Regions from separate parts of the Limosilactobacillus sp. genome, predicted to be linked through region 1. Evidence: predicted binding sites of a transcription regulator. Region 1 holds the regulator's gene; the other holds the start of a gene.
What was found. Region 1 encodes LexA, which represses DNA repair genes until DNA is damaged. Its sites were predicted from a motif close to CNAACANNTGTTNG; they were not measured.
Positions count from the first base shown of each region.

Region 2: LKE23_RS08600 (Y-family DNA polymerase) is a predicted target of LexA. The motif match lies at 1,529-1,542, and genes of this name have one in related genera.

Region 1 is NZ_JAKVPE010000001.1:180,294-184,686, reverse strand. It holds gene LKE23_RS00910 (GIY-YIG nuclease family protein) at 1-303, opposite strand, end outside; gene LKE23_RS00905 (tRNA1(Val) (adenine(37)-N6)-methyltransferase) at 290-1,048, opposite strand; gene LKE23_RS00900 (lysophospholipid acyltransferase family protein) at 1,145-1,783, shown strand; gene LKE23_RS00895 (YneF family protein) at 1,821-2,042, opposite strand; gene LKE23_RS00890 (DUF896 domain-containing protein) at 2,124-2,375, opposite strand; gene lexA (transcriptional repressor LexA) at 2,535-3,161, shown strand; gene LKE23_RS00880 (hydroxymethylglutaryl-CoA synthase) at 3,212-4,372, opposite strand; gene LKE23_RS00875 (ribonuclease H family protein) at 4,389-4,393, opposite strand, start outside.
Region 2 is NZ_JAKVPE010000001.1:1,831,723-1,836,115, reverse strand. It holds gene LKE23_RS08610 (Ppx/GppA family phosphatase) at 1-79, opposite strand, end outside; gene trpS (tryptophan--tRNA ligase) at 262-1,284, opposite strand; gene LKE23_RS08600 (Y-family DNA polymerase) at 1,600-3,111, shown strand; gene LKE23_RS08595 (hypothetical protein) at 3,111-3,572, shown strand; gene LKE23_RS08590 (transposase) at 3,538-3,900, shown strand; gene LKE23_RS08585 (alpha-galactosidase) at 3,961-4,393, opposite strand, start outside.

The DNA of each region.
Region 1 (4,393 bases):
TGGCTGATGGTGGTTGATTCGGTAGTATTTGCTGACGCTCACCCCGTGTTCTTTAAGGTAGCGAACCTTGGAGGCGCGAGGCAGGTGTTTAAAATGATACTCGGCACTCATGGCAGCGTGCTTGCTGGCAAACTCCTCCTGGTAAATCAGGCGCAGCGGATGCCGCCGGTGCACGCGGGTGTACTTGGCGCCGCGGTAGGATTGGTGGGTGGCAAAGCGCCGGGCAACGTCATTGGTAAAACCACAATAGAGCGTGTCGTCGGCGCAGTATAAAACGTAAATGTAGTACTTACTGCTGGCCATAAAGCAGTTTTTGCACCTCCGGCAAATACTCCCCATCGTCCCCGCTGACAACCAGTGGCGGCACGACCTTTAATCCACCCGGCTTGCCGTCCTTAATGACCTCCAGGAGAAGCATGTTGGCGTCGCGCTGAGCCTTGGGATGAATCAGGCGTAATCGTTTGGGAACTAGCCGCCATTCTTGCATCGTCGTCAGGATTTCGGTCAACCGGTCCGGCCGGTGAACCAGGTACCCGTGACCGTTCATCTTTAACAGGCCGCTCATCTGCTGGGCCACCGTTTGCAGGTTAGTTGCGATCTCATGACGGGCCAGGGCCAGGTAGCGATTCGGGTTTTTCTGACTTTTGGCCGTCACCGAGAAGTAGGGCGGGTTGCACAGCACCACGTCGGCCGAATCCTTAGGAACCTGGGTGAAGACGTCCTTGATGTCCATGTTCAGCACCCGGTAGCGATCACCCAGGCCGTTGAGCTCAATGCTGCGCTTGGCCATGTCCGCGATTCGCGGCTGCAGCTCGACCTCGGTAAAGGTTCCGCCAAGCTTATTATGCAGGAAGAGACCAATCGCCCCGTTGCCGGCACAAAGATCGACCGTCTTCAGCTTGTGACGATGATTTTCCCGCACAAAGTCGGCGAGCAGAACCGCATCCAGTGAAAAGGCAAAGCAGCTCGGGCTCTGAATGATCTGGACGTCCTGGCTGTAGAGTTGGTCGATGCGCTCATCGTCCTTTAATAGTGATGATGGTTCCATTTGCTTCTTTCCTTTCTTTTCCGCTTGCATCTTCTAAGTTTTTTCGTCATACTTAGGGGCTAGATAAGTAATTTGATTTTGATTGGAAGAAAAAAGATGCTTTATAATTTTCTAGTAAAAATTGTCAATCCGCTGCTCAACCTGATCAACGGTCGGGCAAAGATTTATAATCGTGAGAACCTGCCGGAGGGGAACTACGTGGTCGTCGCTCCCCACCGCACCTGGATGGATCCGGTCCTGATTGCCCTGGCGATCTGGCCGAAGAAATTCAGTTTCATGGCCAAGAAGGAACTGTTTGAAAACCCGCTCGCCAATAAATTTCTCCGGGCCCTCAACGCCTTCCCGGTCGACCGGAAGAATCCGGGGCCGTCGGTGATCAAGACACCAGTCAAAATGCTGCGCAAGACTGACCTGTCAACGATCATTTTCCCAACTGGCTCACGCTACTCAGCCAAGCTCAAGGGCGGTGCGGTTGTGATTGCCAAGATGGCTGGCGTCCCCCTCGTACCCGTGGTTTACCAGGGACCGCTGAAATTTGGGCAACTTTTCAGTCGCAAGCCCCGCAACATTGCCTTTGGCAAGCCGATCTACATCGATCGCAAGCTGCGGCTGACAGACGAGAATCAGGCCAAGATCGAACGGGAAATGCAGGATGCCTTTGACCAGCTCGATGCACAAATCAACCCTGATTTTCATTACATCATGCCACCCAAGCCTAAGGATGATAATTTCTAAAAATAAAAGGGATGCCGAAACGCATCCCTTTTATTTTTTACTTGCGGTTTGCTTTCCGCGCTTGTGTCTTCATGGTCTGCATCATCTGGTGAAGCTTCCGGCTCGAAGGCTTCTGTCCCATCTGAAGCATCATTGTCCGCAGCATTTCTTCAGAAATTGGTGGATTATTACGAAGGTAATTTTCCATGTACTTACGGGCGCCGAAGAAACCGACAACCAGGCCAACCAGTAATCCCAGGATGGTCCATAAAATTGTCATACCCACGACTAATTCCTCCTTTGGTTAGTTACCTTTCCATCTTACACGATCGCGGGACGCTTGAAAAGGCAAAATCTGGACTTAATCGTCGCGCAGGCCTTTTTTGCGTTGAATCTGACGAACCTTTTCGGGAGTAACTTCCTTGCCGTTCTTGTCAAAGATCCGCATCATTTCGATGTTGCTCCGCATTGCTTTACGGAAATTCTTAATGTATTCGCGCCGCAGCCGTTCCCGTTCCCGGGTTTCCGGTTCAGTCAGCCCCTCCGTCTTGTTCTTGTGGGCCAATTCATTGATGCGCTTTAACAGCTCATCCTGTTCCTTTGATTCAGTCATCCACGGACCCTTCCTTTCCTGTTCTAACGGCTTAGATTTTACCGAATTTGATCCTTAATTGCAAATTATCCGTATACGTAAAAAGGCGACGAACGTACGTTTGAAATATAATTTCTGCTATGGTATCCTTTACATAATAAGTAATAATGAGGTGTAAGTATGCCAAGAGCTGCTAAAAACAAACAAATGGCGGTCTTAAGCTACATCCACAAGCAAGTCACCGAACACGGCTATCCGCCGACGGTTCGGGAGATCTGCAGTGCGGTGGGCCTATCATCGACATCAACCGTCCACGGACACATTACCCGCCTAATTGACAAGGGCTTTTTACGCAAGGATTCAGCGAAGCCCCGGGCGCTCGAGATCACGCCTAAGGGGCTGGACCTGCTCGGTGTTAAGCCACTGCAGACCAAGATTCCCGTCCTGGGGGTTGTTACCGCCGGGCAGCCAATCTTGGCGGTCCAAGACGCCACGGACTTCTTCCCAATCCCGCCTTCGATTCAGGACAACAATGACCTCTTCATGCTGACAATTCGTGGAACTAGTATGATCAAGGCCGGGATTCTGAATGGCGATCAGGTAATCGTTCGCAAGCAATCCACGGCAAAGAATGGTGACATCGTAATCGCGATGAACGACGACAACGAAGCCACCTGCAAGCGGTTCTTCAAAGAAAAGACCCGCTTCCGCCTTCAACCGGAGAACGACACCATGGCACCGATTTTCCTGCAAAACGTTAAAATCCTCGGCAAGGTCGTCGGACTCTTCCGTGATCATATCTTTTAATTGCCAAAGCCAAAATCGGCAGTGCATCCAAACGTGCACTGCCGATTTTTTTATTGGTTGCGTTGGTAGATTCGCTGGTGATCCCTTTGCCCCGCCAGCACGAATGGCAGCTGATCGCCTGCCAGATCAAACTGCTGGTCTGCAGAATTCATCCCCAGCTGGGCGTTGAAAAGTCGTTCGTATTCATCAATTGAAACCTGGTGGCGCGCGTCCAGATCGGCTTGGATATCATTCAGGTAAGTGGCAAAGCCGGCCTGGACAATTCCAGTATAGAATTCGCCCTCGGCCCCGGAACCATAGCTAAATAGCCCCAGCCGATCGCCGGCTTGAATCCGGCCGTTTTGCAGCATCGACATCAAGCCCAGGTAAAGTGAACCGGTGTAGAGGTTGCCGACCTGCCGACAGTAGGCCTGCTCGGCGGTCAACTGCTTCCGCATCCGCTGAGCAGTCGGGTCGGTCCGTTGCCCCAGCAGTGCCTCCAGCGCCTTCTTCCCCATTTTGGTGAACGGCAGGTGGAAGGCCAGGCCGGCGAAGTCCTCCAGCTTTCGACCGGTCAGCTGCTGGTAGCGGGTAAAGGTCTGCAAGAAGAAGTCGATGTAGACGTTGGTCGAGTATTTCCCGTCCACCATTGCCTCGGTGGCGTAGAGTGGCCGCCAGAAATCCATGATGTCCTTGCTATAGGAAACCGCCGTCGGCTCAATCGCCAAAACGTGCGGGTTGGCACCGATCAGCATGGCCACGGCCCCGGCCCCCTGTGTCACTTCCCCAGGGGTATTCAGGCCATAGCGAGCAATGTCGGCCGCGATAACCAGCACCGTTTCCTGTGGGTTTAGCGCCACCAGTCCGCGAGCAAACTGAATGGCCGCGGTCCCGGAATAACAGGCTTCCTTGAGTTCCACGGTCCGCACAAAATCGTTCAAACCCAGCAGATGTTTAATGTAGATCGCGCTAGCCTTTGAATTATCGATCCCGGATTCGGTGGCCACAATGATCGTCGAAATATTTTTTATGTTGGTGGGATTCAACAGCTTTTCGGCCGCTGCTGCCCCCAGGGTGACGATGTCCTGAGTGGGTGGAACCACCGCCTGCTGATCCTGGCCGATGCCGATTGTGTACTTATCGGGCTCGTCACCGCGTCTTTTCGCTAGCTCACGCAGATCAATGTACTGATCCGTGGTCGCAAAGGCCATCTCATCGATTCCAATCTTCATTTTTTTCATCCCCATTTTACA
Region 2 (4,393 bases), 1.7 Mb from region 1:
AACGGCCATCCGGGGCAATCTCCGTAATGGCCATCCGGGCCGAATTCGAGCCCAGGTCAACAATCGCGAGGTTTTCCACTATTTCTCACCTCCGCTTGATTAATTTATTATCATTAAAAACATTCTCTTTAATGTTACCATGTTCCGCCCCGTGAAACACTAATAACTGTTTTAGCAAAATGATTTTTAAACGCCAAAGGAGACCCGCCAGCATGTTTGCCGGTCCGGTCTCCCATTTGGTAGCTTGAATAAGCTTATTTTTTAGCCAAAGTAATTGATGCCGATGGCGTCACGAACTTCCTTCAAGGTCTGGTTGGCAACCTCATTGGCCTTGGCGGAGCCTTCAGTTAGGACCTGGTCAACATAGTCCAGGTTAGCCGCGTAGTGTTCGCGCCGTTCCCGGATTGGCCGCAGGATTTCTTGGAGGACGTCGTTTAAGTGACGCTTGATCTTGACGTCACCGAGGCCACCCGCTTGGTACTGTTCCTTCAGTTGGGCCACGTAGTCCTTGTCCGGGTCAAAGATGTCCAGGTAGGTGAAGACAGTGTTGCCCTCAACGTGACCGGGATCGCTGACCTTAATGTGGGTCGGGTCGGTGTACATCGACATGACCTTCTTTTGGATCGTGTCGGCGTCGTCGGACAGGTAGATGCAGTTGCCCAGGGACTTACTCATCTTGGCGTTGCCGTCCAGGCCTGGGATCCGCCCCTCACCCTTTGGCGGGAAGACCCCCTCTGGTTCAACCAGGATGTCCTGCTGGTAAATCCGGTTGAAGGTCCGGACGATTTCCCGGGTCTGCTCCAGCATTGGTTCCTGGTCATCACCAACCGGCACGGTGTCCGCCTTGAAGGCCGTGATGTCGGCCGCCTGGCTAACCGGGTAGATGAAGAAGCCGGCCGGTACGCTCTCGCCGAATTTCTTCTGCTTGATCTCGGTCTTGACGGTCGGGTTCCGCTTCAGCCGGGCAACCGTAACCAGGTTAAGGTAGTGCATCGTCAGTTCATTTAAGGCCGGAATCTGGGACTGAACCAGAATCGTGGACTTCTTCGGATCGATGCCGACAGCTAGGTAGTCGAGGGCCACTTGGTGGAGGCTGTGGCGGATCTTCTCGGGATCGCGGGCGTTGTCGGTCAGTGCCTGCTGGTCGGCGATCATGATGTAGGTATCGTACTTGCCGGTATTCTGCAGGGCCACCCGGTTCTTCAGGGAACCAACGTAGTGTCCGATGTGCAGCTTGCCAGTTGGTCGATCACCAGTTAAAATTACGTGTTTCTTTTCAGTCATTTTAATTTCCTCCTTTATAGATAAAGCGCCCCATTAGTCGAAACTAATAGGACGCTTTGCGCGCGGTGCCACCTAAATTGCAATTGCTTGCCACTCATGCCCAATCGGGCCATCTTTAGTTGTTACCAGTTCGCGCTTTGGGGACCTTTCCACCAGCCGTCCCTCGCTGTTACTCACGCTACTTTTTGATGCCTATATTTTAAGCCCTTTTAACCGTATTGGCAAGACCCGCACCGGCCAAAAGCAAACGCTTGTTCTGGACACACCCGATCAGTTATAATAGTAATAGTTTTTTTCGAAAGGAGTCCGCGCCCAATGGCAACCTACCTGGCAATTGACCTCAAATCCTTCTACGCTTCGGCCGAGTGTGCCGACCTCGGTTTCGACCCGCTCAACGTGAACCTGGTGGTTGCCGACGCCACCCGCACCAGCAAGACGATCTGCCTCGCTGTCTCGCCGGCCCTCAAGCGCTTCGGGTTGCCCGGCCGGCCGCGATTATTCGAGGTCGAGCAGCGGGTGGCCGAGCTCAATCGGGAGCGGGCCAAGCAAGCTCCCGATCACCGACTGGCCCCCTGGGGATCGATCTACCGGGACGATCTCCTGGCCAATCCGACCTTCAAGATCGAATACAAAGTGGTGGCCCCACGGATGGCCTTTTACCTGCAGCGCAGCGCTGAGGTTTACGAGATCTACCTCCGTTACCTCCCGCCAGCCAAGATTCACCCCTATTCAATCGACGAGGTGATGATGGACGTCACCGACTACCTCCAGACCCATCACGTCACCGCCCATGACCTCGCCAAGGAGATCATCCAGGTGATCCAGGCTGAGACCCACATCACGGCCACCGCCGGCATCGGCGACAACCTCTACCTGGCCAAGGTGGCGATGGACATCGTGGCCAAACGGATCCCGGCCGATGAAGACGGTGTCCGGATCGCCGAAATGGACGAACAAAAGTACCGGCATTACCTGTGGGCCCACGAACCGCTCACCGACTTCTGGCGGGTCGGCCGGGGCTATGCCAAAAGATTGGCAAAACTTGGCTTGCACACGATGGGCGACATCGCCCGCTGCTCCCTCGGTAAGTTGTCCGATCCCCAAAACGAGGAGACCCTCTACCAAGAATTTGGCAAGAACGCCGAGCTCCTGATCGACCATGCCTGGGGCTACGAATCCGCCACGATCGACGACATCAAGAATTACCGGTCCAACAACCACGGGATCTATTCCAGCATCGTCCTCCCCCGCCCCTACCGGTTTAACGAGGGCCGCATCGTGGTTTCGGAAATGGTCAACATGCTCTGCCTGCAAATGGTTAAGCGGGATCTGGTCGCCACCGACTTTTCCCTGGCCGTCGACTATGACGTTGAGTCTCTGCACACTGGCAACAACTACCACGGCGCAATCACCAAGGACTTCTACGGCCGGGACGTCCCCCACCCGGAGCACCGGGCCTTTTCCTTTGCGGTGCCGACCGCTTCGACGACCGAACTGACCAAGCACTTCCTGGAGGCCTACGACCAGCACTTTAATCGTCAACTCCTGAGCCGCCGGGTGACGGTGACCGCCAACCACCTGCTCACCCGCCAGAAGGCCCAGGAACAGACCTACGCCGAGCAGCTCGACCTCTTCAGCGACCCGCACCAGGTTGTCAAGGAGGCCCGAGAAAAGCAGGCAATCCGCGACCAAGACTACCGGCTGCAAAAGCTAATCCTCAAGATGCACCAGGACTTCGGAAAGAATTCAATCATTCGCGCGGCCGATCTCAAGGACGGGGCCGTCGCCAAGAAACGCAACAAAGAGATTGGGGGCCACAAGGCATAATGGACAAGAAGCAATGGCAGGCCGAACAAGCCCAGTTTAATGATACTTCCCGCTACAATGACATCGTGGACGCCCCCCGCCACGTCTCACGCGCTCACCTGCCGATGACCGGGCGGGACCGGGCCGGCCAATTCGCGCCCTTTGCGGCCCTGACCGGCTACCACGAGCTGTTGGCCAAGACAGCCGCCCGTTATGCCAACAAGGTTTACCCGACCGAAGAGCAGGTTCAGTCGGTCTTCGACTTTTTCCACTCATGCTCGACCGGCGAGCGGATCAGCCTGACCTACTTCAACGGACAAAGCGGCTACTACGACCAGTACCAGGGCCAGCTAGACCACGTTAATTGGAATAAGCAGGAGGCCTTTTTCAAAGATGGGCACCACATTCCGTTGCTCAACATTCGGGAAGCAGGAAGGGAGGAGCAAAATGGCAACCAAACCGGAAATTCAGGCAGCGATTAAGAATGGCAATGAGGTCGTCGCCGACTTCCAAGAGCACTCAACAGGGCGGCTGAACCTCTGGACGTCAATCGTCGACCTCAGCCAGAACTACGTGATCACTGCCGAGGCCCAGAAGCGGGTTGGCACCGGGATCACCACCGCGATCATCTGCCACCTCCCCTTTGCTCATTTTGATTATGACGACTACGTTCAGGTTTTGATGGGCCTGCAGCAGCACTGGGACGTGCCGGTGCTCTGCCACGCCTTTCCCCGCCAAAAGCTCAACAATTTGCGCCGCAAATACGGCAGCCGGATCATCCGGGATGATATCGTCCGCCGCTATCGTTAAAGAGAAAGCCCTGCTCGATTTTTCTCGAGCAGGGCTTTTAATATGTGCGATGAAATTAGTTTAAGCTTCCTTGACCACGAAGAGGCGGGCACTGAAGTCGGATGGATCCTTCTCCGGCTTGGTCCGGTCCATGATCCGCGGAACAAAGTAGCCGACGTGCATTAATTCGGCTCCCGAGAACTTCTCCTTGCCGCCGTTGACGGTGTAGGTCTTGTCCGGATCGAGGCCTTGGAAGTAGAAGCGGATGTAGGCCGGGTTGGCACCGTTTAAGATCTGGAAACGGGCCGCAACGGCTTCCTTCTTGTCGGCACTGACAACCTGCCAGCCATAAACATTCTGGCTAGCGGTGTCCGGATTCTCCAGCCGGTAGAAGGTCCCCTGCTGGAAGAGGTGCCGGTACTGCTTGTAGAAGGCCACCTGCTTCTTAATCGTTGCCAACTGATCGGCCGGCAGCTTGGTGATGTCGAGCTCGTAGCCGAAGTCGCCGAAGTAG